3 regions of the Thauera sp. WB-2 genome follow, and region 3 is predicted to be linked to each of the others. Evidence: predicted binding sites of a transcription regulator. Region 3 holds the regulator's gene; each other region holds the start of a gene.
What was found. Region 3 encodes FNR, which switches genes on or off when oxygen is low (the NO sensors DNR and NnrR bind a similar motif). Its sites were predicted from a motif close to TTGANCTAGNTCAA; they were not measured.
Positions count from the first base shown of each region.

Region 1 (2,202 bases), 760 kb from region 3:
GCTCTGGTGCGGCCAGTAATAGAGCAGGGGGCCGAGGGCGAGTTTCATCGGGCGGGTCTCAGTTCGTTCGGGTGATGCGGTGCGAGGCGGCTTGCGCGACGCTCACTTCCACGGGCGGTAGTAGGCGCCCAGCGTATGGCTCTGGCCTTCGGAGACCTTGTTGAGCTCGGCCATCCACGCCGGCAGCACTGCGAAGCCTTCGGCGCCGCCGGCCTTGAGCTTGTCGAGCGCGGCGCGCCACACCTTGGTGACCTGGGCGACATAGGCTGGGCTGCGCTGGCGGCCTTCGATCTTGATCGCACGGATGCCGATGCGGGCGAGCTCGGGCAGCAGTTCGAGCGTGTTGAGGCTGGTCGGCTCCTCGAGCGCGTAGTAGGTCTCGTCGTTGACCTCGAAGCGGCCCTTGCACAGGGTCGGGTAGCCGGCGCGCTCACCGTCGGCGAAACGGTCGATGAGGATGCCGTTGAGGCGCGTCTCCATGCCGCGCGGCGTGTCTTCCCAGCGTACGTGCTTGCCCGGCGAGCAGGCGCCATTGCAGTTGGGCGACTCGCCGGTGGCGTAGGCCGACAGCGCACAGCGGCCCTCGACCATCACGCACAGGCCGCCGAAGCCGAAGACCTCGATCTCGACCGGTGTGTTGGCGACCACGCTCTCTACCTGGGCCATGGACAGCACGCGCGGCAGCACCGCGCGCTGGATACCGAAGCGCTCATGGTAGTAGTTGATCGCCTCGTAGCTGGTGGCCGAGCCCTGCACCGACAGGTGCAGGCGCAACTGCGGATGCGTTCTGGCGGCGTAGGCCATAAGACCGGGGTCGGCGAGGATCAGGGCATCGAGACCGAACTCGGCAGCGCGGTCGATGGCCTGCGTCCAGCTCGGCCAGTTGCCGGTCTGCGGATAGGTGTTGAGTGCGAGCAGCACCTTCTTGCCACGGGCGTGGGCGTAGGCGATGCCTTCGCGCATCTGCGGCGGGTCGAAGTTGAGGCCGGTGAAGTTGCGCGCGTTGGTGGCGTCCTTGAAGCCGAGATAGACGCAGTCTGCGCCGTGGTCGACGGCGGTTTTCAGGGCGGGGAGGCTGCCGGCTGGGCAGACGAGCTCGATCGTATTGGGTGCGGACATTGGCGGCCGGGCGGGCAGGGAAGAACCCGGGCACCATAGTGCGTGGTCGCTGAGGTGGCTTTGACGAGTGTCAAACGCCCGTTGTGCACCATCGTGCGGTGCGCAAAAAAACCTTATGATTCGGGCCAATGACATTCGGCCGCGATGGCGTCTGCACGAAGTGGTGCAGGCGAGCATCGGTGTGCTCAACGCAATGGAGCGTGCGTGGATCTTGCAACACTGATTGGGCTGCTGGGCTCGCTGGGCATCGTCGTCTCGGCCATCGTGCTCGGTGCGTCGGCAATGATCTTCCTCAATGGACCATCCTTGCTCATCGTTGTCGGCGGCAGCCTGTTCGTCGTACTCAGCAAGTTCACGCTGCAGCAGTTCCTCGGCGCGTTCAAGGTGGCGGCGAAGGCGTTCAAGTTCCGCCTGCCCGACACCGAGGAGGTCATCAAGGAGGTGATGGAGGTTGCGCAGGTGGCGCGCAAGGAGGGCATGCTGGCGCTCGAGAGCCGGCCCTCTTCCATCCCTTTCTTCCAGCAGGGCATCCAGCTCATGATCGACGGCCAGGCACCCGAGACGGTGCGCGAGATCCTGCAGAAGGAGCGCCTTCTCACGCTCGAGCGCCATCGCTGGGGGGCAAAGGTGTTCAGCGCCATGGGTGACGTCGGCCCGGCGATGGGCATGATCGGGACCCTCATCGGCCTGGTGCAGATGCTGTCGAACATGGAAGACCCGAAGTCGATCGGCCCGGCGATGGCGGTGGCGCTGCTGACCACGCTGTATGGCGCGATGATGGCAACGATGATCTTCCTGCCCATGGCGGACAAGCTCAACCTGCGCATGACCGAGGAGGCACGCCTCAACGCGATGCTCATCGATGCGATCTCGGCGATCCAGAACGGCACCAATCCGCGCGTGATCGAGACCCTGCTCACGAGCTACCTGCCGCCCGCCAAGCGCAAGTCCGAAGGCGGCTGAGGGCGCGCACATGGACATGCCCGAGGAGGAGAAGGCCGGCATCCCCGCCTGGGTGATGACATTTGCCGACCTGATGTCGCTGCTCATGTGCTTTTTCGTGCTCCTGCTCTCGTTTGCCGA
Region 1 covers NZ_CP088935.1:3,832,737-3,834,938, reverse strand. Annotated here, with positions in the region: gene LQF09_RS17480 (U32 family peptidase) at 1-48, opposite strand, end outside; gene ubiU (ubiquinone anaerobic biosynthesis protein UbiU) at 103-1,119, opposite strand; gene pomA (flagellar motor protein PomA) at 1,324-2,082, shown strand; gene LQF09_RS17465 (MotB family protein) at 2,093-2,202, shown strand, end outside.
Region 1: ubiU (ubiquinone anaerobic biosynthesis protein UbiU) is a predicted target of FNR. The motif match lies at 1,180-1,193, and genes of this name have one in related genera.

Region 2 (2,202 bases), 520 kb from region 3:
CAGCTTGCCATCCTTGGTATCGACCGCGGCCACCTTGTTGGAGGCGTTGGCAGCAACCAGGAAGTAGCGCTTGCTCATGTCCCAGCCGCCGTCGTGCAGGAACTTGGCGGAGTTGATCGTGGTGGTCTTCAGGTTGTTGATGTCGGTGTAGTCGACCAGCAGGATCATGCCGGTTTCCTTCACGTTCACAACCCACTCGGGCTTGATGTGCGAGGACACGATCGAAGCCACGCGCGGCTCGGGGTGGTAGTCGCCATCGACGGTCTGGCCGCGGGTCGAGACGATCTTGTACGGCTCAAGCGTCTCGCCGTCCATGATCGAGTACTGGGGCGGCCAGTAGGTACCACCGATCAGGTACTTGTCTTCGTAGCCCTTGAACTTCGAGGTATCAACCGAGCGCGCGTCCGAACCGAGGCGGATGGTCGCCACGGTGGTCGGCTCTTCGAACCACATGTCGATGATGGTGGTCAGGCCGTCGCGACCAACCGTATACACATAGCGACCCGAGGCCGACAGGCGCGAGATGTGCACCGCGTAGCCGGTGTCGAGAATCTTCCAGATCTGGTGCGTGTCACCGTCGATCAGCGCCAGCTTGCCCGCGTCGCGCAGCGTGACTGCGAACACGTTCTTCAGGTTGATCTTGTTCATCTGCTTGGTCGGACGCTGATCAACCGGAATCAGAAGCTTCCAGCTATCCCTCATGTCCTTGAGCGAGAACTCGGGCGGGATCGGCGGCTCGACCTGGATGTAGCGCGCCATCAGGTTGATTTCTTCCGGCGTGAGGATGTCGTCGTAGTTGACCATGCCGCCTTCGGTACCGTAGGCGATGATCTTCTCGAGACGGTCGGTACCCAGCTTGAGGGTGCCGCCTTCCATCTTCGTGCCGTCGGGCATGGTCTTGCTCCACGCCGGCTCGAGGTTCTTGCCGGTGGCGCCCTTGCGCAGCACGCCGTGGCAGCCGGCACAGCGCTCGAAGTAGATCAGCTTGCCCTGCTCCATTTCCTCGGCAGTCAGCTTGGGCGCTTCCTGCGCCCAGGCGCTGCTCATCGCCAGCGGCAGGATTGCCATGGCGAGCGTTTTACCGATCAAGCTCTTGTTTTGCATTTCCCTCTCCTTTACGACACGGGATGTGAAACAACACGGTGACGGCAGTATGGTTTTCGAGGCAGTTCGTGATCCTTGATGTGAATTAATTTTCCACATGAGGCGTAAGGATAAAGTTGCGACACGGTCGAAACCCTTCCTGTACAGGGGGTTTATGGTCCGAAGAAAGCCCGTTGCATGACACGGGCAGGTGCCCGGAAAGCCGCTCCGGCACCGATCTCGCAAGCACAGACTGCCCCTAATACACGCCTCGCCGGAGTCACAACCATGTATGCAGCTCACCACACTCCCACCGCCGCGCTGGCAAGCCGTCGCACGAGCCGCTCATCCCGGGCACCCGGCGACACCCCGGCACGAAGCCGCGGCGGCGACTCGTCGGGTGCGGCACCCGCATCCCTGGACCAGGCGCCACCGGCAGTCGGCAAGGTGCATCTGGTGGGCGCAGGCCCCGGCGACCCCGAGCTGCTCACGCTCCGGGCTGCCCGCCTGATCGCCAACGCCAAGGCGGTCGTATATGACCACCTCGTCGGCGACGCCATCGTGGCCCTCATCCCGCCTGCGGCACGCCGTGTCTATGCCGGGAAGGAAGCCGGCAACCATGCACTGCCGCAGCATGCAATCAACCAGTTGCTCGTCGACCTGGCACGCGAGGGCCTGGACGTCGTGCGTCTCAAAGGAGGCGACCCCTTCATTTTCGGTCGTGGCGGCGAGGAGATGCAGGCAGTACAGGCGGCCGGAATCCGCTGCGAAATCGTGCCTGGAATCACCGCGGCAGCAGGTGCGGCATCCTGTACGGGGATTCCTCTTACCCACCGTGAACACGCCCAGACGCTGGTGTTCGCGACCGGCCACCTCAAGGACGGCACGGTCGATCTCGACTGGCCAGCGCTTGCGCGCCCGCGTCAGACGCTGGTGATCTACATGGGGCTGGGCGCGCTCGAGGCGATCTGCACGCAACTGATTGCCCACGGGCTGCCGGCAACGACACCCGCCGCGGTGATCCACGCCGCCACCACCCCAGCCCAGTGCGGTGTGCATAGCACCCTTGCCGACCTGCCCAATGACGTTCGCGAGCGCGGCATTCGCGCGCCGGCACTG
Region 2 covers NZ_CP088935.1:2,552,167-2,554,368, forward strand. Annotated here, with positions in the region: gene LQF09_RS11755 (nitrite reductase) at 1-1,104, opposite strand, end outside; gene cobA (uroporphyrinogen-III C-methyltransferase) at 1,372-2,202, shown strand, end outside.
Region 2: LQF09_RS11755 (nitrite reductase) is a predicted target of FNR. The motif match lies at 1,180-1,193, and genes of this name have one in related genera.

Region 3 (2,202 bases):
GGCGCTGCGGCTTGAACAGGCCCGGCAGGTGGGCATAGCTGTAGAGAGAGATGCGATCGGGCGAGATCTCCAGCACCTGCTCGAGGGTACGGTTGAAGCTGATCACGTTCTGCTTGGGCAGACCGTAGATCAGGTCCATGCTCACGGACTTGAAGCCCGTGGCACGTGCCGCGTCGATGACGAGCTTGGTCTCGTCATAGCTCTGGATGCGGTTTACCGCCGCCTGCACATCTTCGGCGAAGTCCTGCACGCCAACGCTCATGCGGTTGAACCCAAGCTCGGCGAGCAGTTTCACGGTGTCGAAGTCGACCTTGCGCGGGTCGACCTCGATCGAGTATTCGCCATTGGGAACGAGCGTGAAGTGTTCGCGCACCGCGGCCATGAGCTCGCGCATCTCGTCATGCGACAGGAAGGTCGGCGTTCCCCCACCGAGGTGGAGCTGCGTGACCTGGCGGCTGCCCTCCAGGCATTCCGCCTGCATCGCGACCTCCTTGGCCAGGTATTTCAGATACTTGGCCGAGCGCCCATGATCCTTGGTGATGATCTTGTTGCAGGCGCAGTAATAGCAGATCGTGTTACAGAAGGGGATGTGGAAGTATAATGAGAGCGGTTTGCTGACGCCGCCGACCGCCCTTTTTGCGAGCCAGGCCTTGAGCGCATCGGCGTTGAAGGCCTCGACGAAGCGGTCCGCTGTCGGATAGGACGTGTAGCGCGGTCCGTTGATGTCGAATCGGCGGATGAGTTGCGGATCGAAGATGAGTTGGTTCTGGCTTGTCATGATCTTGCTGCGGCAGTGTGTGCCAAACAATGGCAGATCGCCGCGTTTTTTTGGTTGACGTGGGTCAACGGGCGTGATGTGTTGCCCGATCGAACCACTCCTGAGCCAGGTCTGGCGTCTTTTGTCGGGGAAGCAGGATTATCGTGCAGATGAGGGCGAGCGTGCCAATTACCGTGAACGGGCTCAAGTCTGCCTGTTCGCAGTGCAACCTGGTCGAGTTGTGCCTGCCCTTCGGGATGTCCGACAGCGAGTTGAACCGCCTGGACGAACTCGTTGGCGCGCGGCGCAAGGTCAAGCGCCAGCAAAGCCTGTATCGTGCGGGCGATCCGTTCGAGGCGATCTACGCCATCCGCGCCGGTTCGTTCAAGACCGACGTGCTGCTCGAAGACGGCCGCGATCAGGTGACCGGCTTCCAGATGACCGGAGAGATTCTCGGCCTCGACGGCATCAGTGCAGAGTCGCATACCTGCAATGCGATCGCCCTCGAGGACAGCGAGGTCTGCGTGATCGCCTATGACAAGCTCGAGCAGATGTCACACGAAGTGGAAGGCCTGCAACTGCAGTTCCACAAGGTGATGAGCCGCGAGATCGTGCGCGACCACGGCGTGATGATGCTCCTCGGTTCGATGCGCGCCGAGGAACGGCTGGCGGCGTTCCTTCTCAACATGTCGCAGCGCTTCAATGCGCGCGGCTTCTCGGCGCAGGAATTCCACCTGCGCATGACGCGCGAGGAGATCGGTTCCTACCTGGGGCTCAAGCTCGAGACGGTGTCTCGCGCTTTCTCCCGCTTCCAGGACGAAGGGCTGATCTCGGTACAACAGAAGCACGTGCAGTTGCTCGATCCCACCGGGCTCAAGCGCCTGATCCAGCACCAGCACGGCGCGCGCTGACGCTGGCCGCTCCGCCTCGACGGCCGCCATTGTTCAGGCAAGGAAGCCTGCGGGATTCTTGGTGAAGGCGACCGACACGATCCATACGTACACGAACAGGGCGGCCGCAAAGGCGCCCGCACGCACCGGCTTGGTCGGGCCGCGCTTGAGTGCAAGCGTGCCAAGCAGCACGTATGCAACCAGGCCACCGACCTTGGCGGTCACCCAGTCGGCGGCAAACGGGTACTGCGCGATCATGACCGCCAGCGTGATCGCTGACAGCAGCAGCAGGCTGTCGATGATGTGCGGCAACACACGGGTGAGCCGGTGCGAGAGCATCGGATTGCCCGTCAGCATCCACATGCCGCGCAGCAGGAAACCCGCTGCGCTGAGCACGACGCAGACGACGTGAAGGTGTTTGATCGCGTAGTACATCCTTTCTCCTTGCAAGGGCTGGCAAGCTGCCGGTCTCGGGGCGACAGGTATTGTCGCCCGTCTCGGGTAAGATTACGAATCGTTCCGGAGCCAAAGCAATGTCCCAGCACCCCCATGTCG
Region 3 covers NZ_CP088935.1:3,070,822-3,073,023, forward strand. Annotated here, with positions in the region: gene hemN (oxygen-independent coproporphyrinogen III oxidase) at 1-778, opposite strand, end outside; gene fnr (fumarate/nitrate reduction transcriptional regulator Fnr) at 928-1,668, shown strand; gene LQF09_RS14025 (SirB2 family protein) at 1,702-2,082, opposite strand; gene LQF09_RS14030 (Crp/Fnr family transcriptional regulator) at 2,181-2,202, shown strand, end outside.